2 regions of the Marinobacter sp. JSM 1782161 genome follow, and region 2 is predicted to be linked to the other one. Evidence: predicted binding sites of a transcription regulator. Region 2 holds the regulator's gene; the other holds the start of a gene.

Region 1 (4,560 bases), 320 kb from region 2:
GCCGGGTGGAAGAAGCCGAAGAGCTGCTCGCCCCCATCGCCCAGGCCCAGGATTCCGCCGCTGCGAGCAAACTGCTGGCGGCCGCCCAACTGCGTCTGCAACGCCCCGAACAGGCCCGGGAACTGCTTGAAAACCTGAGCGACGAACAGGCCGACCCGGGCGTACTGGCGCTGATGGGTATCGCGTCACTGGCCGCCGGCGACACCGTGGCCGGCCGCGAGTACATCGAGAAGTCGCTTGAGCTGAATCCCGAGAACACCGACCTGCGGTTGCGCTACGCGCGCTATCTGATCGGCCAGGGCCAGACCGCGGATGCCATCGAACAGGCGTCGGCCGTGATGGATACAGCGCCAGACAACGACCAGGCCCGGGCCCTGATTGTCGACGCCTACGCCAAGGCCGGTGATATCCCGGCCGCCGAGGAATCGGCCGCCGCCTGGGTCAAGGAACAGCCGGACAACGTCAGTGCGCGGATCATCAGCGGTGGTCTGGCCGCCGCCGGCGGCGATAACGACCAGGCCCGACAGTATTACCAGCAGGCCCTGGAACTGTCCGATACCGACCCACGGGCCAATAACGCGCTGGGGGCCCTGGCGGCCACCGAAGGCAACCCGGAGGAAGCGGCCAGGCAGTTTAAGGCCGCAATTGCCAGGACTCCGGACAACCGCCAGTCCATCCAGGGGCTGGCCCAGGTCAGCTCGCCGGACGCGCTGCGCCAATATCTGGAGTCGGTCGCCCAGGAACACCCGGACGCCGTGGCACCACGCCTGGCGCTGCTGGAGCTGGCGCTGCGCGCCCAGAACATCACCCGGGCTGACGAGCTGGCCGCGCGCCTGCTCGAACCGGTCAGCGAGACCGAGCTGTCACCGCACACCCAGGCGGTGGCCGACATCTACGGCGGCGTAGCCGGGACCAAGCTGCAGGAAGAGGACACCAGGGCCGCCCTGGCCATCATGCAACGGGCCCAGGTGCTTTTCCCCGACAACGAGAAAGTCACCCTGCAAACCGCCAGGGCGTATTTCGACGCGGGCAACCCGGACAAGGCCCGGGAGCTGATCCGAGACGCGCGACTGGCTCACCCGGATTCCGCGACGCCCTACCTGGTCGAAGCGACCTACGAAAAGGAGCAGGAAAACTACGGCAAAGCGGCCGACCTTTACGAGCTGGCGCTGGCCAAGGACGACTCCCCTCGCCTGACTTTGCTGTACGTGGGCGCGCTGCAGCAACATGGCCAGAACCAGCGCGCGATCGACACCCTGGAGAACGCGACCGGGCGCTACCCCGACAACCCCTCCCTGGAGCTGCGTCTGGCGATGGCGTACCAGTCCGTCGGTGAGAGCAAGAAAGCCATCGACGCCTACCAGTCGATTCTCCAGGGCTCACCACGGAACGTCGTGGCGCTCAACAACCTGGCGTGGCTGTATCATGAATCCGGGAAACAGGACGCCCGGGCGCTTGCCGAGAAAGCATACAGTCTCGAGCCCGACTCCGCCGCGGTCGCCGATACCTACGGCTGGATCCTGTTCCAACAGGGGAACCATACGGAAAGCCTCCCCGTGCTGGAAAAAGCCTACGCCCTGTCACCGGACACCCCGGAGATAGCCCAGCATCTGGCGGAGGTTTACCGCACCACCGGGCGCTCCGAAGACGCTGAGAAGATTCTCTCCCGGCTGTAACGGCGGGCTCGAGGCCGTCAGCATTCTTTACAATGCCGTTTTTGTACACACGTACTAGTTTGATGATTTTTTGATCATTCCAGGCGAATGGCACGCTACTGGCTCAGTTTTTCTGGTATCCGAACCGGCAGGAGGAGGCTCCGCCATGGGTATCAGAACCGCAGGATTGGCTCTCGCAGTGACAACAGGGATGCTGCTGGCGCCGACGCTCAACGCAACGGTGATCAACGCCGTTGATATCGCTTCCGGTTACGGCGGCGGCCTGACCTTCACCGCCACGGGTGGCGAGTTGGGCACCAAGACCGAATACGGCGTTACGGCAGCCGGCGTTGGCGTAGCCGGGGATGCCTCCGGCAACGAGATTGGCCTGCGTGAGAGCCTGACCGCCAGCTCCGCCAGCGGCTTCGAGCTCGGCGGCTTCACACTGGCGTTCCTGTACGATGGACCGGAATTTTCCGACGTCGAGGAAATTGCCCGGATCACGGCCTACTTCCTTGATGGCAGTTCCAGCGTCGCGATTCTCAAAAATGAATACATGAGCCCCGGCGATGAGTTCCTGACGCTAACCATCGACGGCAGCAGCAGTTCCGCCGCCATCACCGCGTCCAGCGCCGAAACCGGCTCGCCAGGGCTGGTCTCGGTGGGATCGATATTTGGCAACACCCTGATCGGCTCACTCACGTTCGATGCGCTCTACTCCGATACGTGCGGTATCGGCGCCTGCACCAACCAGAGCGACTTTTCCATCATGCGCATCATGACGGTACCGGAGCCCGGAACCTTGGGATTACTGGCACTGGGACTGGGGCTGCTGTTCCTGGCCGGCCGTCGCCGGAGCTGACATGACACGCATCAAGCTGATCCCGGAGCCTGTTCCGGCCCCGGGATCAGCCACGCCTGCACAATCCTCGCTCATGGTTTATCGGAATAACGTCACAGCCCAAAGATCAAAAGATTCCTAAATTCACGTGGCAGGCGTCGGTGAGGGGAACAATACTTCTTGTAACCTATTCTCGCTGCGCTGATTTCAGGTGACTTATGCTCAACGGAAAACATTTCCTAATAGGTGGCACCCTCGTTTTCATGCACGGCTGTCAGTTATGGCCTTCTGACGATGTTCAGGACTTACCGCCAACCGCAGCCATACCCGCCAGCAGTGAGCCGGGGTATGTTCAACTGAGAATCTGGACGGGCATCAGCGGCTCCGATGTCGCCGACCTGACCAGCATCGAGGCCTACCCCAACAACCCGAACAGCGTCGAAGAGATCACCAGCCTCGTTAATGAAGGGGCCAGGGGCACCAACTACGGCAGCCTGGTCAAAGGCTACATCGAAGCGCCCAGCAGCGGGGAATACACCTTTCACCTCGCGGGTGATGACGAGACGCAACTGTGGCTGAGCTCCGACGAGTCTTCGGGCAACATCCAGCAGATTGCATCGGTTCCCAACTACAGCCAGCCGCAGGTGTTCGACAAGTACGCCTCCCAGACGTCCGGCGTCCAGACGCTGGAGGGGGGGCAACGCTACTACTTCGAGATCCGGCACAAACAGGGCAACGGCGGCAACCATTTCGCGGTAGCCTGGGAAGGGCCGGGCCTTTCCCAGCAGATTATCGGCAGCGAATATCTCTACAGCGAAGGACAATCCAGCAATTACGATGACCAGAGCGCCGCGGAATCCTATTCCCTGGGTTACCGGGTGGGCTATTTCGACGCCGAGCAAGGGCTGGCCTTTGCCCCGGACTTCCCGCCCATGGACAGCGACCTGGATGGCATCTACGACAACTGGGAAACCGTCAACGGCCTGGACCCCAGCAACTCCGACGACGCCGCTTCCGACCCGGACGGCGACTTCCTGACCGCCGCCGACGAGTTCCTGATCGGAACGTCCGAGAATAACGCCGACACCGACGGTGACGGCATCCCCGACGGCCAGGAGTTCGCCTACAACCTGGATCCGCGAGATGGCACCGATGCGGCCAGGGATGCCGATGACGACGGTTACAGCAACCTCGAGGAATACCAGGCCGGCACAGACCCCAACAGCAGCGATGAAGTGCCCGAAGAAGACGTTCCGGATACTGGCACCGGGGCTACCGTTGCCGGTTTCGTGGGCCAGTACTTCGATGGCACCGACTTTGACACCTTCGTCAGCTACCGGACCGACGGCGTCGTCGATTTCGACTGGGGCAGCAGCGCCCCGATCAGCGGCGCCCCGTCCGATCAGTTCAGCGTGCGCTGGGTGGGCCAGTTCACCGCGCCTCACGGCAGCGGCTCGCGGGACTATGAGTTCATCACCAACACCAATGACGGGGTCCGTCTCTACCTGGATGGCGAGTTGGTGATCGACGACTGGTCCGAACATCCGACCACGGAATTCAGTTACAGCCGAAGCCTGGCCGCCGGCGAAACCGTGCCAATCACCATGGAGTACTTCGAAGGTTCCGGCAGCGCCGAGGCCCATTTCACCATCATGGATCAGGCGGACAACAGCGAGGTGGACGTCCTCGGAACTGTCATCACGGCCGAGCCGGGCAGCGCCAGCACGCTGGACTCCGACGAGGACGACATCCCTGACGCCTGGGAGATCGCCTACGGGCTGGCTCCTTTCCGGGACGACGCCACATCCGTGTCCAATGACAGCGGCGTGACCAACCTGCAGGCGTACGAAAGCGGTCTGGATCCCTACACCCTGGAGTCGACTTCCGGCGACACCGGTGGCGATGAAGGCGAAACCACCGAACCGGAACCTCCGGTCACCGATGTGACCGGCGAAGTCACCCTGTCCTGGACCGCGCCTTCGACCCGCCTGGACGGCTCGTCGATCGACCTCAGCGAGATCGATCACTACCTGATCAACTACGGGCAGTCTTCCGGTAACCTCG
Region 2 (4,560 bases):
ACACGTAGTCGGAATCCACGGGTACGCCGTGCTTGAAGCCAAACGACTGAAACAGCAGGGCCAGTTCCTGGTCGCGTCGCCCCACTACGCGCTGACGCACCATGTCGCGCAGCTCATACATCGACAGCTCGGTGGTATCGATGTACAGGTCGGCCAACTGCGCCAGGGGGTCGAGCAAGTCCTTCTCGTGGTTGATCGCCTCGCGTAGCGACGTGCGGACATTGCTCAGCGGGTGCTTGCGGCGTGTGGCGTGGAAACGCTGCAGCAGGGCCTGGTCGGTGGCGTCGAGGAAGATGATTTCGACGTTCAGGCTGGCGCCCTTGAGGCGCTCGTGGATCTCGTCGAAGTTGGCAATCTCATCGGCCAGGTTGCGGGCATCGATGCTCACGGCAATATTGCGGAGCTTGTCCGGCGAGGCATTGCTGGCTTCCTCGGTCAACGGGAACAGCAGGCCGATGGGGAGGTTGTCGATACAGTAGAAGCCCAGGTCCTCGAGCACGTGCAGTGCCGTACTCTTGCCGGATCCGGAACGACCGCTGACGATGATCAGTTTCATGCAATGCCTTCGTCGAATCGGCGAATGGTTACTCGGGTTGCGTCATGACGCGGAACAGCTCGTCGGCGTCCCGGCATTGACGCAGGCGTTCGCAGAAGCTGCGCTCGTTGAACTTCTCGGCCAGCTGGCTCAGCAGTTCCAGGTGCTCGCTGGTCGCCTCCTTGGGGACGATCAGCACGAACAGCAGATCCACCGGCTGGTTGTCGATGGCGTCGAACGCAACCCCTTCCTCCAGGGTCAGCAGGGCACCCACCACATGATTGCAGCCGTCCAGACGGCAGTGGGGGATGGCAATGCCCTGACCGATACCGGTGCTGCCCAGCCGTTCCCGGGACACCAGGTTATTGAAGGTCTGGGTCTCGTCGAGCTCGGGGTAGCGCTTGGCTACGTGCTCGGCGATCAACTCAAGGATGCGTTTCTTGCTGGTTCCCGGCACACCACAGAGGGTGAGCTCGGGAACCAGGATGGACTGGATGGTTAATGGTGATTCCGTCATGGATGGAATGCTTTCCCTTGGATGGAACGGCTAGCGGCCGGCAGCACCGTGCATTCGATCAACGGTCTTTTCCTTGTGCTTGAGGATCTGCCGATCAAGTTTGTCGAGCAGGCCGTCAATGGCCGCGTACATATCTTCGTTTTCAGCCTTTGCGTGGATTTCACCACCAATGACGTGGAGTGTGGCTTCGGCCGTCTGGCGCAGCTTCTCCACGGACAGGGTCACCTGACAGTTGCTGATGTGGTCGAAATGGCGTTCGAGTTTTTCAAACTTGCCGGAGACATAGTCTTTCAGAGCGGGAGTCAATTCGACATGGTGACCTGACATATTGAGTTGCATAGGCTTCTCCTGTTGTCGATATGGCCGGGAGCAGAGAAGCTCCCGACGTTGAGCCCGTCGCACTCAGCGACGTTTGAAAACCGACTCTGGCTGGCCCTGGGCGCTTGCGTCTCAGACCAGTCTCTTGCGTTCGTTGGACGGCGGAATGTGCATCGCCTCGCGATACTTGGCGACCGTCCGTCGTGCCACCTTGATGCCCTGGTCCCCGAGCAGCGCTGCAATCTTGCTGTCGCTGAGGGGTTTCTTCGGGGTTTCGGCGGCGACCAGTTTCTTGATCATGGCACGAATTGCCGTGGAGGAACATTCACCGCCCTCGTTCGTGCTCACATGACTGGAGAAAAAGTACTTCAGCTCGAAGATACCGCGCGGCGTATGCATGTATTTCTGGGTGGTGACCCGGGAAATGGTCGATTCATGCATGCTCACTGCCTGGGCAATGTCCGAAAGGATCAACGGCTTCATGGCTTCCTCGCCATGATCCAGAAATCCCTGCTGATGTTCAACGATCCGGGTGGCGACTTTCAGCAGGGTCTCGTTGCGACTCTGCAGACTCTTGATGAACCATTTGGCCTCCTGCAACTGATCGCGCAGGTAGGTGTTGTCGGCACTGTTGTCGGCCCGGCGGATCAGCGCCGCGTAGCCGGCATTGACCCGGATGCGCGGGGCAATTTCGGGATTGAGTTCGACGCGCCAGCGGCCCTTCTGCTTGGACACCACCACATCCGGCACCACGTAATCCGGCTCGGCCTGGTCGAGAGAGTCGCCCGGCCGCGGGTTGAGCGTCTGGATCAGCGCCAGCACGCACTTCAGCTGCTCTTCGCTGAGGCGGCTGCGGCGAAGCAACTGGGCGTAATCGCGATTACCCAGCAGGTTGATGTAGTGGCTGATCACCAGGCGTGCCTGGGGCAGCCAGGGCGTCTCCGGTGGCAGCTGGTTGAGCTGGATCAGGAGGCACTCCTGCAGGTCCCGTGCGAACACGCCCGGCGGGTCGAAGTGTTGCAGGCGGCGCAGTACGGCCTCGACCTCGTCCAGTTCCAGCGGATCTTCCTCGCTGTCGTCGACCAGCCCGGCGTGGATGTCTTCCAGTGTCGAGATCAGGTAGCCGCGCGGGTCCACCGAGTCGAGCAGGGCGTGAGCAATGGCGCGGTCGCGCTCGCCCATGGGGGTGAGGTTGAGCTGCCAGAGCAGGTGGTCCTGCAGGGTCTCGGCGGGGGAGTTGCGTGATTCGAAGTCGGTGTCGTCGTCTTCTTCGCTGCGTGCTGCCGGTGCCGGGGCGGACTGGTAGATGTCGTCCCAGGCGGTGTCGACCGGCAGGTCATCGGGGATTTCCTGGTTGGTCTCGGTGTTCCAGTCGGGTTCGGCCGGCTCGTCCCAGCTATCGTCGTCCTGTGCGGTGTCGTTGCTGTCCTCGCCCTTGCCGTCAGCGGACGCGTCCTCGCCGTCGCTCTCACTATCCGCGGCGCCGTCTTCCTCTTCCGAGGTTTCCAGCATGGGGTTGGATTCGAGCGCTTGCTGGATTTCCTGTTGTAAGTCCAGCGTGGAAAGTTGCAGCAGGCGGATTGCCTGTTGCAACTGGGGTGTCATGGTGAGCTGTTGACCCAGCTTCAGCTGAAGCGAAGCTTTCATTACCATTGATTTAGTCCCGTCACCCTGTGGCCATCGACTGAGTTATTGCGCCTGGGCAAGACCTGTCCGGATGTCTCCGGACCTTGAAAACGCTCGTGTCAGAGGTCGGTCCGGCTTGCCAAGCAAATTCTTTGCCGAAGTTTACTGCTATGGGTGTCCCGATGACAATGTCTTGGTCGGCGGATATGCCCCGAGAGGTTTGCCGACCCTGTTTCGAGTTTAGCGTTTTGGCGCCCACTGCGATACCCATACCCGATTGACGGGCTCACATATGGAATTCGTTGCCCAGGTAGACTTCCTTGACCTGCTGGTTGGCCAGGATCTCCTCAGACTGTCCGGATGCGATAATATGGCCGCCGCTGACGATGTAGGCGTTCTCGCAGATATCCAGGGTTTCGCGCACGTTATGGTCGGTGATCAGCACACCGATGCCCTTGTCGCGCAGATGGCGGATGATCTGCTTGATGTCGCTTACCGAGATCGGGTCGACGCCGGCAAAGGGCTCGTCCAGCAGGATGAAGGCCGGCTCCATCGCCAGCGCCCGGGCGATCTCCACGCGCCGGCGTTCCCCGCCCGACAGCGCCATGCCCAGGCTGTCCCGGATATGCGTGATGTGAAACTCTTCCAGCAGGTTTTCCAGCCTTTCATCACGCTCCGCCCGGGACAGGCCCTTGCGCGTTTCCAGAATCGCCATGATGTTGTCGCGCACACTGAGCTTGCGGAACACCGAGGCTTCCTGGGGCAGATAGCCGATGCCGGAACGGGCCCGGCCGTGCATGGGCAGGGGTGTGATGTCTTTCTCATCGATGCTGACCCGGCCGTTGTCCGCCTTGACCAGGCCCACGATCATGTAGAAACAGGTGGTCTTGCCGGCGCCGTTGGGGCCCAGCAGGCCGACGATTTCCCCGCTGCGGATTTCCAGTGAGACGTCTTTGACCACTTTAATCTGCTTGTAGCTCTTCGCCAGATTGCTCGCACGCAGTATGGCCATCAGTTACCGGCCTCCGAGGTTCCGCTGCCCTGGCGTGGCTGGATAACCATTTCCACGCGTCCATCGCCACCATCGGACTTGCTGCCACCGCCGGCGGTGACGACGCGCCTGGCCGTGTCGTAGTCGATGCGTTCGCCCTTGAAGACGTTGCCGTTCTGGCGGATGACGGCTTTTTCCTCAAAGGTCAGCCGGTTCTCGCCGGCGGCGTAGATGATGGTCAGTGCTTCGGCGTCGGTTTTCGGTGTTTCGCCCTGTTGCGGCTGTATGTAGTGCGCCGGCTTGCCGTAGGCTTCGATGCGGTTCAGCGCGCCCTGGCTGCGGTAGAGGACGACCCGGTCCGCGGTCAGCTCGGTGGCGTCCTGGCGCACGACCACACCGCCGGTGTAGACCGCCGTACCCTTGGCGTCGTCGAGTCGGGCATTGTCCGCCGATACCTTGATCGGGCTGTCCGAATTCAGGTCAAAAGCCTGGGCGTTTGCGGCCAGCGCCAGGAGCGCGGCGCCCAGAAGGCGGCGCAGGGGCGCGCGTTTACTGCGCTGATGGCAACTCATA

What was found. Region 2 encodes sigma-54, which starts transcription at its own class of promoters, with help from an activator protein. Its sites were predicted from a motif close to ANTGGCATNNANNTTGCTNT; they were not measured.
Region 1: the regulator sigma-54 is predicted to act here: its motif matches at 1,763-1,782, upstream of GQB00_RS03740 (PEP-CTERM sorting domain-containing protein).

The regions. Positions count from the first base shown of each region.
Region 1 covers NZ_WSSA01000002.1:853,863-858,422, forward strand. Annotated here, with positions in the region: gene GQB00_RS03735 (tetratricopeptide repeat protein) at 1-1,676, shown strand, start outside; gene GQB00_RS03740 (PEP-CTERM sorting domain-containing protein) at 1,822-2,517, shown strand; gene GQB00_RS03745 (PA14 domain-containing protein) at 2,715-4,560, shown strand, end outside.
Region 2 covers NZ_WSSA01000002.1:1,176,394-1,180,953, reverse strand. Annotated here, with positions in the region: gene rapZ (RNase adapter RapZ) at 1-556, opposite strand, end outside; gene ptsN (PTS IIA-like nitrogen regulatory protein PtsN) at 585-1,052, opposite strand; gene hpf (ribosome hibernation promoting factor) at 1,083-1,391, opposite strand; gene GQB00_RS05190 (RNA polymerase factor sigma-54) at 1,503-3,017, opposite strand; gene lptB (LPS export ABC transporter ATP-binding protein) at 3,283-4,008, opposite strand; gene lptA (lipopolysaccharide transport periplasmic protein LptA) at 4,008-4,559, opposite strand; gene lptC (LPS export ABC transporter periplasmic protein LptC) at 4,537-4,560, opposite strand, start outside.